One region of the Streptomyces yatensis genome, then DNA from elsewhere that is predicted to be linked to it. Evidence: riboswitches for the same ligand, from Rfam matches in the RefSeq annotation. Region 1 holds a riboswitch; each other region holds the start of a gene.
What was found. A riboswitch is a leader RNA that binds a small molecule or an ion and turns the genes downstream of it on or off. The one in region 1 is predicted to bind cyclic di-AMP.

Region 1 (5,685 bases):
CCGGACGGGGCCATACTCGGGTTCTCGCGCCGCGCTTGGGCGGACTTCGTGACGGCCGTGCTGGACGGGCAGTTGGGCTGAAGCCCGCTTTCGTGGGCGCTTAACCGCTGTGTTCGTACCTCGACTTGCCCGCCCTGCCTAGGCGTCTTGCCCAGCCAGGGCAGTCGCCGCGGACGATCATTTCGGGTATGAGACCCGAGGTGCAGGCATTCATCGCCGATGGCCCGCTTCCCGATGGGGACGCGAGTGGGGAGGAGATCGACAGGCGCGTCGAGCAGATTCACGCGAGCCCCACGCCGGTCACGGCTCAGGAGGCCAGGGCTCTGGCCGATTGTTTCGGTGCGGACGACTGCCACGGCGTCGTCCGGTCGCTGCTGCATCTCATCGGGACGGGCCCGGACCCCGTACTGACCACCAAGCCCGCACCGGACGCCAATGAGTGGCAGCGCCTTCTCTGGACACGGGCTGCGAATGCGGGCCTCGTGCGGGAGGAGTGACGAGGGCGGGCTGGTCTGGGCTGGTCTTGGGTGCCCGCCCTCGTTGGAGTTCTGTCTGGTCGGGGGGTGCTCAGTCCGACGCCGAGGTCAGCAGGTCCAGTTCCGGCTGGGTCAGTTTGAGGTCGACCGACGCCAGGAGGGGCGGGAGCTGGTCGACGGAGCTGGCGCTGGCCAGGGGGGCCACGACCGTGGGCTGGGCGAGGAGCCAGGCCAGGGCGACCGTGGCGGGCTCGGTGGAGTGGTTGGCGGCGACGTCGTCCAGGGCGGCGAGGACCTTCTGGCCGCGCTCGGTCTCCAGGTGCTGGGCCGCGCCCGAGGAGCGGGGGCTGTCGACCGCCGTGCCCGGGCGGTACTTGCCGGTGAGGAAGCCGGACGCCAGGGAGTAGTACGGGATCGTCGCCAGGTCGTGGCGGGCGGCGACGTCGGCCAGCTCGCCCTCGAAGGTGTCGCGCGAGACCAGGTTGTAGTGCGGCTGGAGGGCGACGTAGCGGGCCAGGCTCTCCTGGGTGGAGAAGGTCAGCAGGGCCTCCAGGCGCTCCGCGCTGACGTTGGACGCGGCGATCTCGCGGACCTTGCCCTCCTTGACCAGCTCGTCGAGGGTGCTGATGATCTCCTCCACCGGCACCGACGGATCGTCGTAGTGGGTGTAGTAGAGGTCGATGTAGTCGGTGCGCAGCCGCTGGAGGGATTCCTCGACGCCCGATTTGATGGCGGACGAGGTCAAGCCGCGCGGCTCCGGGAAGCCGCCGCCCACCTTGGTGGCGAGGACGATGTCGGAGCGGTTGCGCCGGGAGGCGAACCAGTTGCCGAGGACGGTCTCGGACTCACCGCCCTCGTTGCCCGGCACCCATGCGGAGTAGACATCGGCGGTGTCGATGAAATTGCCGCCCGCCGCGACAAAGGCGTCGAGCACCCGGAAGGACTCGGCCTCGTCGGCGGTCCAGCCGAAGACGTTCCCGCCGAGGGAGAACGGGAAGACGGACAGGTCACCGATCTTCTGTGTGTTGTCAGCCATACGTTTCTACAACGAGTGGCCGGGCGGGGTTGTTCCTGGGGGTCTGCCTTTGGGGTGTTCCTGAGGGCGTCGTTCCTCGGGGGGCCTCGGAGGTGTTCCTGAGGGGGCCGTTACCTCGGAGGTGTTCCTGAGGGGGCCGTTCCTCGAAGGTGTTTCTGAGGGGCGGCCCCGTCGGGACCTGAACCGGCGGCCCTGGCGTCAAGGGGGGAGAGAGCGCCAGAGCCGCCGGAGTATCAGGGGTTGATCATGGGTTGATCAGGGGTTCATCCCGTGCTGGCGCAGCCAGGGCATCGGGTCGATCGGCGAGCCGCCGCCCGGCCGGACCTCGAGGTGGAGGTGCGGGCCGGTCACATTGCCGGTGGCGCCGACGCGGCCGATGACGTCGCCCGCCGTCACCTTGCCCGAGGTGACGACCATCGAGGACAGGTGGCAGTACCAGATCTCGGTGCCGTCGCTGAGGGTCAGCACGATGCGATAGCCGTACGAACCGGCCCAGCCCGCCTGGGTGATGGTGCCGCCGTGCACCGCCTTGGCCGGGGTGCCGGTCGGGGCGGCGAAGTCCTGGCCGGTGTGGTCGGCCGACCAGATGTCGCCCGCCTGGCCGAAGCTCGCGGTCAGGGTGTACGAGCCGACGGGGAGGGTGTACGCGGCGGCGAGCCTGGCCTGGCGCTCGGCCGCGGCCTTCTTCTCGGCCGCCTCCTTGGCCCGCTGCTCGGCGGCCTTCTTCTCCGCCTCGGCCTTGGCCTTGCGCTGGGCGGCCACCTCCGCGGCCTGGTCGGATGCCTTCTCCGCGGCCGCCTTCGCCGCGGCGGTGCGGCTGTCCTCGTCCGCCGCGTTCTGCTGGTTCTCGGCCTGCTGGAGGATGCGGGCGCGGAGCGCCTCGCCCGCGTCGGTGGTGCCGCGCTGCTCGTCCTCGCTGGTCAGGCCTGCCTGGGAGAGCGGGGCGGCGGCCGTCTGCGGGCCGCCGCTGTCGTCCGACGCCCAGGAGCCGATGCCGGGCAGGTCCTTGGCGGCGGGCAGGCTGGCCTTGACCTCATCGGCGACATGGCCGAGATCCGGCATGGAAATGGGCGGCTTGGGACGGTCCTTGGCGCTGGCCATACCGCCCGCACCGACCGCCGCGATCACGCCGACCCCCAGGACGGCGCCGCTGCGCGCCATGGTCCCGCCGCGCTGCTTGGCCACGCGGTGCCGGCCGCGTACGGGAGCGATGGACTCCTCGGTGGGGTTCCACTCCTCCCAGGGCTCGGTCTCGAATCCGGCACCCGGGCCCTGGAACGCGTCCCCATCCGCGTCCGCGAACCGATCGTCGGGGGCGAAGTGGCCGTCCCCGGAACTCATCCCGGCGCCGGCGTCAAAGCCGGGGCCGTAGGCGGTGGCGGTCCCCAAACCGCCTCCCCGTGTGCGATACGGGGCCTCGTCCAGGGCAGACCTGTTGGACGCCACGGAGGCGCACTCCTTTCCTTCCTTCTCGCCTACCGGGTTAGCTGACGGGTTCGGAGCAGGAAGGTCTCCTACGGGTCAGGTTCGACCCGATTCACCCCAAGGTGTTGGTTCCCCGGTTCCCTTGGTGCTGCTGGTGGTGCGGTACTGCCGGTGTGCGTACGGGATTCGGCGACGGCGCACGGTGCCGCCCTTGCGACGGTTGTGACGACCGCGCTGCGTTATCGAACGTTAATAGAGAGCGCGATGTGATTCCAAGCTGTTCTGAGGAATCCGCGCACCTTTGGCATGAACTTAGCGCTCAAGAGGGGACAGATGGGGGCGAGTCGGCACACTGGTCAAAGGTTCCCAAAAACGCGTGCGGGCCGATCGTGCAGCAATTGTTATGCGGAGGGAGCTCGGTCGACTACGCACGGTATGGGCCCGGACGGCTACGCACGGTGGGAGGCATCGCCGTCCCCCGTAGGGCCGGTGCGGTGCGCATCACCGTCGTCGCGCCCGTTCCCCCGGCCGTTCCCGCGGGCCGGGGTGCGGCGGACCGCCAGCAGCGCCATGTCGTCCGACGTCCCGCCGTCCGTATGGCGCTCGACATCGGCCACCAGCGCGTCCAGCAGCTCCTGCGGATCGGCGAAGCGGCGGCCGCGCAGCTGCTTCGCCGGGTCGTAGAACTCGCCGTTGCGGTCCCGGGCCTCCGTCACCCCGTCCGTGAACAGCAGCAGCGTCTCCCCCTCCTCGAACCCCAGCTCCATCACCCGGTCCGGCCACCCGGCCAACTCCCCCATCCCCACCGGCAGCGCCGCCGCCTCCGGCTCCAGGGCGCGCACCGCGCCGTCCTCCTCCAGGAGCAGCGGCGCCGGATGGCCGCGGTTGAGCAGCCGCAGGGTGGAGGCGCCGCGCGGAATTTCGGCCACCACCGCCGTCGTGAACCCCTCGAACACCTCCAGGTCGGCCCGCCGGGCGCCCTCCCGCTGCAGCGCCCGCTCCAGCCGGCCCACGAGCGCCTCCAGGGTCGTCTCCTGCTCCGCCGCCTCCCGGAAGCAGCCCAGCAGGATCGCCACGACCTCCACGGCCCCCAGCCCCTTGCCGCGTACGTCGCCGACGATCAGCCGTACGCCGTGCGGGGTGTCCTGGACCGCGTACAGGTCACCGCCGATCGCCGCGTACTTCTCCGCCGGTACGTAGCGCGCGGCGATCTCGAGCCCGGCGAGACGGGCGGGCGGCGCGGGCAGGACGGCGCGCTGGGCCGCCTCCGCGACGCCGCGCGCCGAGGCGAGCCGGTGGTAGCTGCGGCGTACGACCCGGTTGATCGCCACCGCCAGCACGGTCACGGTGGCGACCGTGACGATCTCGGTGGCCGCCTGGGTCGGGTCCGTCACACCGTGCAACTCCGCCAGCAGACAGGTCGTGAGGACGGCGATGACGGCCATGAGGATGGTCTGGCGCAGCGGTAAGAGCGCCGCGGCGACCAGAGGGGCGGCGGCGAAGAAGGGCGAGGCGGTGTAGCCGGACGGGGTGGCCAGGTCGAAGCTGATGCCGCCGAGGATGAGGAGGGCGGGAACCCAGCGGGCCACTCGGCGGCCCGGCAGCCCTTGGTGAGCGTCCTCGGCCGGGACGGGCCCCGCGGTGGGGCCGGTGAGCCCGTCGGCGGAGGCACCACCGGTCGCGGCGCCGGTGTCGATGAGCGTGCGCAGACGGGTGCGGCGGCGGTGGGTGTGCGGGCGGCTCAGCCGGGGCCAGGCCGTACGCCACTGAGTACGGGCGCCCGTACGAGCCCTGCTCCCTCGCACCCGCACCGGCTTCTCTCGCTTCCCTGGTCCGCGTCCCGCCGTCGTCACGGCGTCGCCGTCGTCACGGCGTCGCCGCCGCGACTCTCGCCGCCTTATCCACCTTCTCCGTCTTCGTCGCCTTCGTCGCCTTCGCCACTTCGTCACCAGGCTTCCGGCTGACGGGCTGCCAGGCGAATCGATGTCGGCCAAGCGGGTGCCGGACGGGCGCCGTGAGCGGGCCCGGCTCCCGCGCGTACGCCGCGGGCAGGCGGCGGGCACGTGGAAGGGCGCACACGGGCACCGGAGGGCGTCACACGGGCACTAAGCGGGCACGCGGCCGGCACCCGGCGGGCACCCCGCGGCGCGTCAGAGGCTGTGGGCGCGTCAGGGCCACGAGAGCGTCAGAGGTGACGCGGCGGGCGCGCTGCCGGCCCGTCAGAGGCCACGACGGCATCAGCGGCTACGCGAGCGTCAGCGGCTACGGGCACACCAGGCATCAGGCACCAGAGTCGCGGGTGCATCAGGAGTTACGGATGCGCCAGGGGTGGCAGATGAGCCAGAGCTTACGGATGCGTCAGAGGCACCGATACGACGCCAGAGGCACCGATGCGACGTCAGAGGTCGACGCCCAGCGCGCGGGCGTGGCGGTCCGCCGCGAGCTCCGCCGAGACCTCGTCGAGGTAGACCTCGCACACCAGCCGTCCGTCCCGGGTGAGGTTGTGCTCCAGCTCCCATAGCACGACCTCGTCCCCTCCGGCGAGCAGGAAGGCGTGCTCGTAGAACCGGCACCAGGTCGCGTCGGGACCGCCGGAGCGACGCCGGGGCTTGGGCGCGAGGGCGATGTCATGGGCGAACGCGGTCGTCAGCAGCCGCTCGGTCTCCTCGCCCGGGCGGTCGGGGTTCTCCGCGCGGCGCAGGACTCGACGGGCATGGTCGGCCGAATTGTCGGCCACATACGCACGGG
Region 2 (5,685 bases), 1.1 Mb from region 1:
CGCGCCGCCCGAACTGCGAGTTCATGTGGTCGATCTCCAGGAGGTCCTGGAGAAGCTGGTGCTCGCCGTATTTGTCCTGTGTCTTGGAGATCGCCAGCTGCTGCTCGTTGGCGAGGCCCTGAAGCGTACGCATAGCGGACTTCAGCGCGCTCTTGGTGGCCTCCTCGGCGCGGTTGTGAGCCTCCTGCACCGCGTCGGCGTAATTGTTCTCGAGATCGGCCGCGCGTTTCTCTAGCTCCGCCTTCTCCTGGCGCAGATTCGCTCGCGCCTTTCGCCCGCGCACAATGGCGGTTGCGGCGAGAGGCGTGCCGGCGATCAGGGCCCAGAGCGCTGGATCCTGTAGATATTGCGTCATTGAGACTCTCTTTAAACGACTAGACCGCCAGGGACTTTAGGGAGGTGTGGTGCGTTATGCGTCTGGAATGTTCCTGAGCAGCGGTAAGTCAGCGCCCGTACGGCGCCCGCGGGTTCCGGGGACATCGCACTCGTCTTGCCGGCGGCAGCGCGCAGGCGTCGGTGCGCCGGAACGGCTCCATATGCCCAACTGGCGGCATAATGCTCCTCAGAGTGGGGATCCTCTCGGCTGATGTGCCGGATCGCCGTGTGTCTTACGCGCCCTTGGCTCGCCTGGCAAGCGCGGTGATCGTATCACCGGTATCACTGGGCCCCGTGCATGTGCCCCAGTCCCATTCGTTCACCTGACGTCGTTTCAGCCACACCGCCAGTTCACCGCGTTGACCGACGTCAGGGCATGTCCCGGGGGTTCGTATCGGGGCGGCGCGGGCAACCGCCGAACGGCGGTCGCAGCCATCAGATATCCGGGCATTCGACCCGCGCTGTGCGTGGGTGGTGAAGGGTGTGTGGAGATGAATGGGGAATTCCGCCGGACATTCATCCCGGTCATTACTCTCTTATTCTCTTTGTTCTGCTTATTCACTTATTTCTCGTGTTGCCCGTTACTTCCGACAGGCCGGAGGGGGTGACGGGTCGCGGGTATCGTCGGGGCGTGTCGGAACAGCCCCGTGACAGCTCCGCTCCCACCCTCTTCACCTGGGAGTTCGCCACCGATCCCTACCCGGCGTACGCCTGGCTACGCGAGCACGCCCCGGTGTACCGGACCACGCTGCCCAGTGGTGTCGACGCCTGGCTGGTGACCCGTTACGCCGATGCCCGGAAGGCGCTGGCCGATCCCCGGCTCTCCAAGAACCCCCAGCGGCACAGCGCGGCGGCCCACGCAAAGGGCAAGGTGGGCATTCCCGGCGAACAACGTGCCGATCTGATGACACATCTGCTCAATATCGACCCTCCCGACCACACCCGGCTGCGGCGGCTGGTCTCCACGGCGTTCACCCCGCGCCGGGTGGCCGCGTTCGCCCCTCGGGTGCAGACCCTCACCGATCAGCTCATCGACGCCTTCGAGGAGAGGGGAGAGGCGGACCTCATCCATGAGTTCGCCTTCCCTCTCCCTATTTATGCGATCTGCGATCTGCTCGGGGTGCCGCGCGAGGACCAGGACGACTTCCGGGACTGGGCCGGCGCGATGATCCGGCACGGCGGAGGCCCGCGCGGCGGAGTGGCCCGCGCCGTGAAGCGGATCCGCGCGTATCTGGGCGAGCTGATCCACCGCAAGCGCCTGGAGCTCGTGGAGCGGAGGGAAGAAGAGGACGGGGAGGATCTGATCTCGGGGCTGATCCGGGCCGGCGACCACGGGGAGCACCTCACCGAGAACGAGGCCGCGGCCATGGCCTTCATCCTCTTGTTCGCCGGCTTCGAGACCACCGTCAATCTCATCGGCAACGGCGTCTACGCACTCCTGCGCCATCCGGAGCAGCGTGCCGTCATGCAGCGGGCCCTGGAGGAAGGGGACGAGCGGCTGCTGGCCGCCGGGGTCGAGGAGCTGCTGCGCTACGACGGTCCCGTGGAGATCGCCACCTGGCGGTTCGCCACCGAGCCGCTCACCCTCGCGGGGCAGCGCATCGCCGAGGGGGAGCCGGTGCTGGTGGTGCTCGCCGCGGCCGACCGGGACCCCGAGCGGTTCGCGGAGCCCGATGTGCTCGACCTCACCCGCCGCGACAACCAGCACCTCGGCTACGGCCACGGCATCCACTACTGCCTCGGCGCCCCGCTGGCTCGGCTGGAGGCGCAGACCGCGATCGCCACCCTGCTGCGGCGCCTGCCCGGGCTGCGGCTCGCGGCGGATCCGGAGGATCTGCGGTGGCGCGGCGGGCTCATCATGCGCGGGCTGCGCACGCTCCCGGTGACCTGGAATTCCGCGGACCACTGAGGCGTCCAAGCCCCTTTCGTACGGACATTGGTGACGAATGATCAGCCGTGTGACCTCGGCGTGACCTGGGATACATCGGCTTGTGATGATCGAGTGCCCTCGCTATGTTCACCGGCAACCGAGTTCGCCATAGAGAGGGCAATCGCATGCGTTCCGGTAATGGTCGACACCGTCGCCCCCGTCAGGCTCCGGCCATCATCGTCGCGGCGGGGGTCACGGGAGCGAGCATCGCCCTGCCCCTCTTCGGGGCCTCGGGCGCCCAGGCCGCCGACACCGCCACCTGGGACCAGGTCGCCGAGTGCGAGAGCGGCGGTATGTGGAGCGCCAACGAGGGCAACGGCTTCTACGGCGGGCTGCAGCTGACCCTCGACATGTGGAAGGACTACGGCGGCACGGAGTACGCCCCGCGCCCCGACCTGGCCAGCCGTTCCCAGCAGATATCCGTCGCCCAGTCGATCCTCGGCGACCGCGGCCCCGACGCCTGGCCGAGCTGTGCGCTGGGCGCCGGGCTCACCGACGGCTCCGGCGCCCCCGATGTGAACCCCGGCGGCACGGCCACCCCCGACCAGGGGACCGGCCGGGGCGAGGCGGGGGACCGGGGCCGGGACGGCTCCTCCTCGCCGGAGGCGGACCGTTCGGGTACGTCCGACGGCACCGGTGAGCCGGATTCGTCCGGATCGACCGAGGAGCCGGAGGTCCCCCACACCTCCAAGTCCCCCGACGGGCTGGACGGCTCGGCATCGGGCACCCGGACGCCGGGGGGTTCGGCCTCGGACGACCCGGCATCGGACGGCTCGAACGGCTCGGGCGACTCGGCGTCGGACGGCTCGAAGGGGTCCTCGGCGGATCCCTCCGCCGACCCCTCGCCCTCCGGCCGCCACCGCGGCTCCCCGGACGCCGGGGAGCGGGCCGATGACGGCGGCGCGGCGGACGGCCAGCCCTCCGGCCGCCACGCTTCGCGGGGCGCCGCGGACCGCGACCAGAGCCCCGCGGGCGACGATTACACTGTTCGCCCCGGTGACAATCTGTCAGGGATCGCCGAGGACCGGAATGTGGCCCGAGGTTGGGAAGGGCTCTACGAGAGCAACGAGGAGCTCATCGGAATCGACCCCGACCTGATCATCCCTGGTCAGCGACTTGACCTCTCCATCAGGGAGCAGTGATTCGGGGGGAATTGCCCGATCTGGTTCCGGTGAGACATACATCTCGTCACAATTTCCGGGCCACACCTCCTGTCCGATCTCTCCTCACCCGGCCCTACCTGCGCCGATGTGGGCCGGGTGAGATCAATTACAGCCCCATTCGCTGCCCTTGGGGTGTTTGAACGTTCTCGGGAGGTGTGTTTAACGTCTTTCCGCTCGCCACCGCGAGCACCGTCGATCGTCACGCCGAATCCTGCCGGCGGTCGGGGGGAATCCGACGCGTCAGCGCCGAAGGCAGGAGCGGGGGACCCAAGGTAGGTGCCGAGTGGCCTGTGGACACGGGCTCGTCGGCTAGGGGTGAAGCCGGGCGCGATCACATCGCGACCGGCCGGGCAACTCACGTCCGAACCCGACAGCTCACCTCGTAGGCGTCGGTGAGGAAACGAACCAACGATGCTGAAGTCCAACGGGAAGCACCGCCGTCCCTCCAAGGCCACCCGTATCGCCGCGCTCACCGGTCTCGCCGGTGCCGCCGTGGCCGCGCCCCTCATCGGGGCGACCTCCGCCTCCGCGGCCACCAGCTCCCAGTGGGACCAGGTCGCGCAGTGCGAGGCCGGTGGCAACTGGTCGATCAACACCGGCAACGGCTACTACGGCGGCCTGCAGTTCTCGAGCTCCACCTGGGCCGCGTACGGCGGCACCGCCTACGCCCCCACCGCGGACAAGGCCAGCAAGAGCCAGCAGATCCAGATCGCCGAGAAGGTCCTCGGCAGCCAGGGCAAGGGCGCCTGGCCGGTCTGCGGCAAGGGTCTGACCTCCGGCGGCAGCCCGTCCGCGCCCTCCGCGCCCTCCGCGCCCTCCGCGCCCTCCGGTTCGCAGGACCAGCCGTCGGCCTCCACCAAGTCGGCGCCGGCCGCCCAGCCTGCCCAGCCGAAGGCGCAGCCGCACTCCGCGCCCGAGCGCGCCACGCGTGAGCAGCCCCGTGGCCCGATCAAGAAGGGTGACGGCGAGTACAAGGTCAAGTCCGGCGACACCCTCGGCTCGATCGCCAAGGAGCACCACGTCAAGGGCGGCTGGAAGAAGCTCTTCAAGCTGAACGACGACATCGTGGAGAAGGCCGACCTGATCTACCCGGGCCAGAAGCTCCACCTCGGCTGAGCCGGGTGAGCACCTGAGAGCCGAGCCCCGGTCGGGCGTGCCGCCCCTATGGCGCGCCCCGCCGGGGCTCCCCCATGACCGGATTCATCAGAAATCTGGATATGTGATTCGGAATCTGGCTTTTTGTGTCACGCCCCTGTCTCGTGGGGCGGGCGAACGCGGGGTGCAGCCCTCCGGGCCCGTTAGGCTCGTGCTGCTACCGCAGACCCATACGAAGGAGAACCTCGTGCCGTCCATCGACGTCGTCGTAGCTCGCGAGATCCTCGACTCGCGAGGCAACCCCACGGTCGAGGTCGAGGTCGGCCTCGACGACGGCAGCACCGGCCGTGCCGCCGTTCCGTCCGGCGCCTCCACCGGCGCCTTCGAGGCCCTCGAACTCCGTGACGGCGACAAGAACCGCTACAACGGCAAGGGCGTGGAGAAGGCCGTCCTCGCCGTCATCGAGCAGATCGGCCCCGAGCTGGTCGGCTACGACGCCACCGAGCAGCGCCTGATCGACCAGGCGATGTTCGACCTGGACGCCACCCCGGACAAGTCCTCGCTCGGTGCCAACGCCATCCTCGGCGTCTCCCTCGCGGTCGCGCACGCCGCCTCCGAGGCGTCCGACCTCCCGCTCTTCCGTTACCTCGGCGGGCCGAACGCGCATCTGCTGCCGGTCCCGATGATGAACATCCTCAACGGCGGGTCGCACGCCGACTCCAATGTGGACATCCAGGAGTTCATGATCGCGCCGATCGGCGCGGAGTCCTTCTCCGAGGCCGTGCGCTGGGGCGCCGAGGTCTACCACACCCTGAAGTCCGTGCTGAAGGAGCGCGGCCTGTCCACCGGCCTCGGCGACGAGGGCGGCTTCGCGCCGAACCTCGGCTCCAACCGTGAGGCCCTCGACCTGATCCTCGAGGCGATCAAGAAGGCCGGCTACCAGCCGGGCCAGGACATCGCGCTCGCGCTGGACGTCGCCGCCTCCGAGTTCTACAAGGACGGGTCGTACGAGTTCGAGGGCAAGTCCCGCACCGCCGCCGAGATGACCTCGTACTACGCCGAGCTGGTCGCCGCGTACCCGCTGGTCTCCATCGAGGACCCGCTGAACGAGGAGGACTGGGA
Region 3 (5,685 bases), 1.7 Mb from region 1:
CGCCTCGACCGTGTGCTGCGCGAGGAGAAGGGCTACACCTACGGGGTGCGCGCCTTCGGCCAGGTGCTGCGCTCCGCGCCCCCTGCGCCCTCGGGCGGCTCCGCGGGCGCCGCCATGCTGGCGATCAGCGGCTCGGTGGCCACCGAAGTCACCGGGCCCGCGCTGGAGGACCTCTGGAAGGTGCTGCGCACGCTGAAGGAGGAGGGGCTCACCGACGAGGAGCGCGATGTCGCGGTGCAGAACCTGGTGGGCGTCGCCCCGCTGAAGTACGAGACGGCGGCGGCCGTCGCGGGCACTCTCGCCGACCAGGTCGAGCAGCATCTTCCGGACGATTTCCAGGCGCAGTTGTACGCCCGCCTCGCGGAGACCGGCACGGTGGAGGCGACCGCCGCGGTGGTGAGCGCCTTCCCGGCGGACCGGCTGGTCACGGTGCTGGTCGGGGACGCCTCGGCGATCGAGGAGCCGGTCCGGGCGCTGGGCATCGGCGAGGTGCGCGTCATCTCCGGCTGAACCGCCCGGAGTTGGCCGATTGGCCGGATCCGGCCGAGGAGCCGACGACCAGGCGGGCTCACTGACGATCCGGTCCGCTGACGATCCGGGTCCGCTGACGATCCGGCAGGCGGTCCGGTCAACGGGCTCACAACGGAAGGACCCTGGCCCCGTAAGGGTGTCGGGGTCCTTCCTTCATGCCCGATTTGCGGGAGTGACAGCTTGTTTGGTTTGTGGGGAGAGCAACAAAAAACCGGAACCGTTTGGTGATCGAAAGCGGGCCCGTTTAGCGTCAGTCCGGCTGTTCGCCAGCAACCCGCCGCACCCGCGGCACGGACAGTCATCGCCGAGTCCCCGTACGGCGCGAGCCAGGGGAGCCGGGGACCCACACGTCCCCAGGGGTGAATCGGGCCCCTTCCCCGGCCGGGGGAGGAGTCCGTAGGAGACCTTCCTGCTCCGAACCCGTCAGCTAACCCGGTAGGCGAGAAGGAAGGAAAGGAGTGCGCCTCAGCATGGCGTCCACCCGCACTGCCACCGGGAAACACCGCCGCACCACCAAGGTCAACGTCCGCACCGGCGCGAACGTCGTGGGCATCACCACCGTCGCCTCGGGTGTGGTCGCCGGGCTCACCGGACAGGCGTTCGCGGCCGACACGGCCCCCAGTCCCCGGCAGACCGGTCTGACCCAGGCGATCGTGATCGGCGACGGGATCGCGGACCACATCGAGGACCAGGCGCAGGCCCAGGAGACCGCCGCCGAGCAGGCCGCCGCCAAGGCCAAGGCGGAGGCGATCGCCCGCCAGGAGGCCGCCAGAAAGGCGGAGGCCGCGGCGAAGAAGGCCAAGGCCGAGCGCGAGGCCAAGGAGCGCGCGGCGCGCGAGGCCGAGCGCAAGCGGCTCAACACCTTCGAGACGCCGATCAGCGGCTCCTACGTCTCCACCGGCTACCACGCAGCCAGCGGACTGTGGTCCTCCGGCAGCCACACCGGCATCGACTTCCACGCCTCCTCCGGCACCTCGGTGCACTCCGTGGGCATGGGCGAGATCGTCGAGGCGGGCTGGGGCGGCTCCTACGGCAACAACGTCGTCATCAAGATGAACGACGGCACCTACACCCAGTACGGCCACCTGTCGTCGATCAGCGTCTCGGTCGGTCAGAAGGTCACCCCCGGCCAGCAGATCGGCCTGTCGGGCGCCACCGGCAACGTCACCGGGCCGCATCTGCACTTCGAGGCCCGCACCAGCCCGGACTACGGCTCGGACATCGACCCCCTGGCGTATCTGCGCTCGCACGGCGTCAACGTCTGACCCCGCGAGGCTGGGCGCACACCCGCGGTCCCGCGAGACTTCCGAGAAGGCCCCGTCCACCGGACGGGGCCTTCGGCGTGCCGCCGCCCGCCGGCCAAAAAATATCCATGAAATGCACTCCGCCATCGGAAAAGACGTCCGATGGGAATAGAGTCGTTCAACGCGCGTTCCATGGATGCGTTTCGCGGGCATTAAGGCGGAGGTTCGACAATGTGGGACCGGAAGTGAGCGGGGATACGACCGCGGTCCAGGGCGGTCGCCGGATTTCGGCGCATGCGGTGTGCACGGCGATTCGCGACGACATCGTCTCCGGCACCTATCGGCCCGGCAGCCGGCTCACCGAGGAACTTCTCGCCCGGCGTTACGGCGTCTCGCGGGTGCCGGTCCGCGAGGCCCTGCGCACCCTGGAGTCCGAGGGCTTCGTGACGACCCGGCGGCACGCGGGGGCCTGCGTCGCCCAGCCCTCCGAGCGCGAGGCGGCCGATCTGCTGGACATCCGGGCGCTGCTGGAGCCGCTGGGCGCCGCGCGGGCCGCACAGCGCCGCACCGAGGCCCATCTGAAGGTACTGCGCGGGCTGGTCCGGCTCGGCCGGGAGCGGGCCGGGCACGGCCGTCTCGGCGAGCTGCGGCCGCTGGGTGACTGGTTCCACGAGACGCTCGCCCAGGCGTCCGGCAGCCCGAGCCTGGCCGCGATGCTCGTCCAGCTCCGCCGCAAGACCGCGTGGGTGTACGCGGCCGCCCCCGCGCCGCAGCCCGCACCGCCCGGGGGCGTCCGGCGCCCCGACCCGGCCCCCGACCCGGCCGCGCGGGCCGTGGAGACCTGGGCGGAGCACGGTGCGCTGGTGGACGCGGTGGCGCGCGGCGACGCCGACCGGGCGCGGGCGCTCGCCGCCGCGCACACCGAGCGCGCGCTGGCGGAATACCGGTCGCGCCGCCCCATCCCGGTGAGGGCTTCGAAACATTCCGTAAACACGGCGAGCGGCCGGAATTAACAGCGATCCCGTAGACAAGGCTCGGGAATTCTCCGCGTTTGTTTCGCGGCGCCCGGTTCCCGGTCCGCCGAGTCCGGATGGAAACGGAAAAACAGCGGGGCCGCGGTGGCCGTAATGGTCACCGCGGCCCCGCCGTGCCGAACCCTTGAATCACACGGGAATCACTCAGGAATCACCGGTGAATCGGGCGGTGGATCAGACGGTCTCGGGAAGCTCCTCGAGGCCCTCCGCCACCAGCTTCGCCAGCCGGTCGAGCGCGACCTCGGCATCGTCCGCGTCGGAGGCGAGGACGACCTCCTCGCCGCCCTGGGCGCCCAGGCCCAGCACGGCCAGCATGGAGGCGGCGTTGACCGGGGTGCCGTCGCCCTTGGCGATCGTGATGGGGACGCCGGCGGCGGTGGCCGCCCGGACGAAGATCGACGCAGGGCGGGCGTGCAGGCCCTCGGCCCAGCCGATGGTGACGCGGCGCTCAGCCATGGTGTTGCCCTTCAGGTGTGACGGGTGCTGTTGTCTAGACCAAAATCATACGGTGTCCGGATTCACCCGGTCGATGTCCGAGTGAGCCCGGGCATGCCCGGACTGGCCCGATACGGACCTTCCCCCGACACTCGGCCCCGACGCAAGGGTGTCCACCATCCGGACCGGGTGGGCCCGTACCCTGGGCCCCATGCGGAGCCCGTCGGACCATCACGCCTACCCGACCCACTGGGAAGCCGATGTGGTGCTCCGGGACGGCGGCACGGCCCAGATCCGTCCCATCACCCCTGATGACGCCCAGCGGCTGGTCAGCTTCTACGAACGGGTGTCGGACGAGTCGAAGTACTACCGCTTCTTCGCGCCCTACCCCCGCCTGTCCGACCGCGACGTCCACCGCTTCACCCACCACGACTACGTCGACCGGGTGGGCCTGGCGGCCATCGTGGGGGATGAGTTCATCGCCACCGTGCGCTACGACCGCATCGACGGACGGGGGATGCCGGCCGCGGCCCCCGCCGACGAGGCCGAGGTCGCCTTCCTCGTCCAGGACGCCCACCAGGGCCGCGGAGTGGCCTCCGCGCTCCTCGAACACATCGCCGCGGTCGCGCGCGAGCGGGACATCCGCCGGTTCGCCGCCGAGGTGCTGCCCGCCAACACCAAGATGATCAAGGTGTTCACGGACGCGGGCTACACCCAGAAGCGCAGCTTCGAGGACGGCGTCGTCCGCCTCGAATTCGACCTCGAACCCACCGACCGCTCCCTGGCCGTCATGCGCGCCCGCGAGCAGCGGGCCGAGGCCCGCTCCGTCCAGCGGCTGCTCGCGCCCGGCTCCGTCGCCGTCATCGGCACCAGCCGCACGCCCGGCGGCGTCGGCCGCACCGTGCTGCGCAACCTCCTGGACGGCGGCTTCACGGGGCGCGTCCACGCCGTCAACCACGCCTTCCCCGACGACATGGCGCATCTCGCGCCCGAGGGCGTCCCGGCCCACCGCTCGCTGCGCGCCATAGAGGAGCCCGTGGACCTGGCCGTCGTCGCCGTCCCCGCCGAGCGGGTGCCCGCCGTCGTGGCCGAATGCGGCGAACACGGCGTCCAGGGCCTCGTCGTGCTCTCCGCCGGATACGCCGAGAGCGGGAGCGAGGGCCGCGACCGGCAGCGCGACCTCGTCCGCCAGGCCCGGTCCTACGGCATGCGCGTCATCGGCCCCAACGCCTTCGGCATCAGCAACACCGCCGAGGGCGTCCGGCTGAACGCCTCGCTGTCCCCGCAGCTGCCCAACCCCGGCCGGCTGGGCCTGTTCACCCAGTCCGGGGCGATCGGCATCGCGCTGCTGTCCGGGCTGCACCGGCGCGGCGCCGGGCTGGCGAGCCTCGCCGGGATCGCGGGGATATCGACCTTCGTATCCGCCGGGAACCGCGCCGACGTCTCGGGCAACGACCTCCTCCAGTACTGGTACGACGATCCGCGCACCGACGTCGTCCTCATGTACCTGGAGTCGATCGGCAACCCCCGCAAGTTCACCCGGCTCGCCCGGCGCACCGCCGCCGTCAAGCCGGTGGTCGTCGTCAAGGGCGCCCGCCACACCGGCAGCGCCCCCACCGGCCATGCCGTGCCCACCACCCAGATCCCGGACGCCACCGTCTCCGATCTGCTGCGGCAGGCGGGCGTCATCCGGGTCGACACCGTCACCGAACTCGCCGACACCGGGGTGCTGCTCGCCTCCCAGCCGCTGCCCGCCGGTCCGCGCGTCGCCATCCTCGGCAACTCCGAGTCGCTCGGCCTGATCACCTACGACGCCTGCCTGACCGAGGGGCTCCGCCCGCTGCCGCCCCGCGACCTGACCACGGCCGCCGCCCCGGACGACTTCCGGCGCGCCCTGGCCGAGGCCCTTACCGACGACGCCTGCGACGCCGTCGTCGTCACCGCCATCCCCTCGGTCGGCGACGGAAACGCGGGCACCGGGGACGGCGAGGGCAGCGCGGAGGCCCTCGCGACGGCCGTGAGGGAGGCGGCCCACGCTTCCGGGCCCGGTCCGGCCAAGCCGGTGGCCGTGGTCCACCTGGAGATCCAGGAGCTCGCGGAGGCCCTGGCCGGCACCGGCGGTGAGCCCGCCCCGGGCACCCGCCGGATCCCCGCCTATCCCGCCGCCGAGCGGGCCGTGCGCGCGCTCGCCGAGGCCGTGCGGTACGCGCGCTGGCGGCAGGAGGCCGCCGAGCCCGGGCGGGTCCCCGAGTACGACGACATCGACGAGGCGGGTGCGGCCGCCGACATCCAGGTGCTGCTCGCCCCGGCCGACGGCACCCCGGGCGACGGCACTCCGGCCGACGGCACTCCGGCCGACGGCACGGGCGGCGGGACCGGCGACGGCAAGCGCGAAGCCACAAGAGGCGGGCCCGGCGACGGTAAGGCCGACGGCGCGGGCC

Region 2: another riboswitch for cyclic di-AMP. It lies ahead of J8403_RS25405 (LysM peptidoglycan-binding domain-containing protein); the one in region 1 lies ahead of J8403_RS20380 (M23 family metallopeptidase).
Region 3: another riboswitch for cyclic di-AMP. It lies ahead of J8403_RS12865 (M23 family metallopeptidase); the one in region 1 lies ahead of J8403_RS20380 (M23 family metallopeptidase).

Annotation. Positions count from the first base shown of each region.
Region 1 is NZ_CP072941.1:4,909,273-4,914,957, forward strand. It holds gene J8403_RS20365 (DUF397 domain-containing protein) at 1-81, shown strand, start outside; gene J8403_RS20370 (hypothetical protein) at 189-497, shown strand; gene J8403_RS20375 (aldo/keto reductase) at 568-1,512, opposite strand; gene J8403_RS20380 (M23 family metallopeptidase) at 1,768-2,958, opposite strand; cyclic di-AMP (ydaO/yuaA leader) riboswitch at 2,970-3,104, opposite strand; gene J8403_RS20385 (PP2C family protein-serine/threonine phosphatase) at 3,387-4,748, opposite strand; gene J8403_RS20390 (DUF6227 family protein) at 5,336-5,685, opposite strand, start outside.
Region 2 is NZ_CP072941.1:6,030,557-6,036,241, forward strand. It holds gene J8403_RS25390 (sensor histidine kinase) at 1-355, opposite strand, end outside; gene J8403_RS25395 (cytochrome P450 family protein) at 1,007-2,284, shown strand; gene J8403_RS25400 (LysM peptidoglycan-binding domain-containing protein) at 2,431-3,447, shown strand; cyclic di-AMP (ydaO/yuaA leader) riboswitch at 3,703-3,872, shown strand; gene J8403_RS25405 (LysM peptidoglycan-binding domain-containing protein) at 3,880-4,584, shown strand; gene eno (phosphopyruvate hydratase) at 4,811-5,685, shown strand, end outside.
Region 3 is NZ_CP072941.1:3,194,243-3,199,927, reverse strand. It holds gene J8403_RS12870 (M16 family metallopeptidase) at 1-510, shown strand, start outside; cyclic di-AMP (ydaO/yuaA leader) riboswitch at 824-987, shown strand; gene J8403_RS12865 (M23 family metallopeptidase) at 1,002-1,796, shown strand; gene J8403_RS12860 (GntR family transcriptional regulator) at 2,021-2,788, shown strand; gene J8403_RS12855 (HPr family phosphocarrier protein) at 2,984-3,265, opposite strand; gene J8403_RS12850 (bifunctional acetate--CoA ligase family protein/GNAT family N-acetyltransferase) at 3,456-5,685, shown strand, end outside.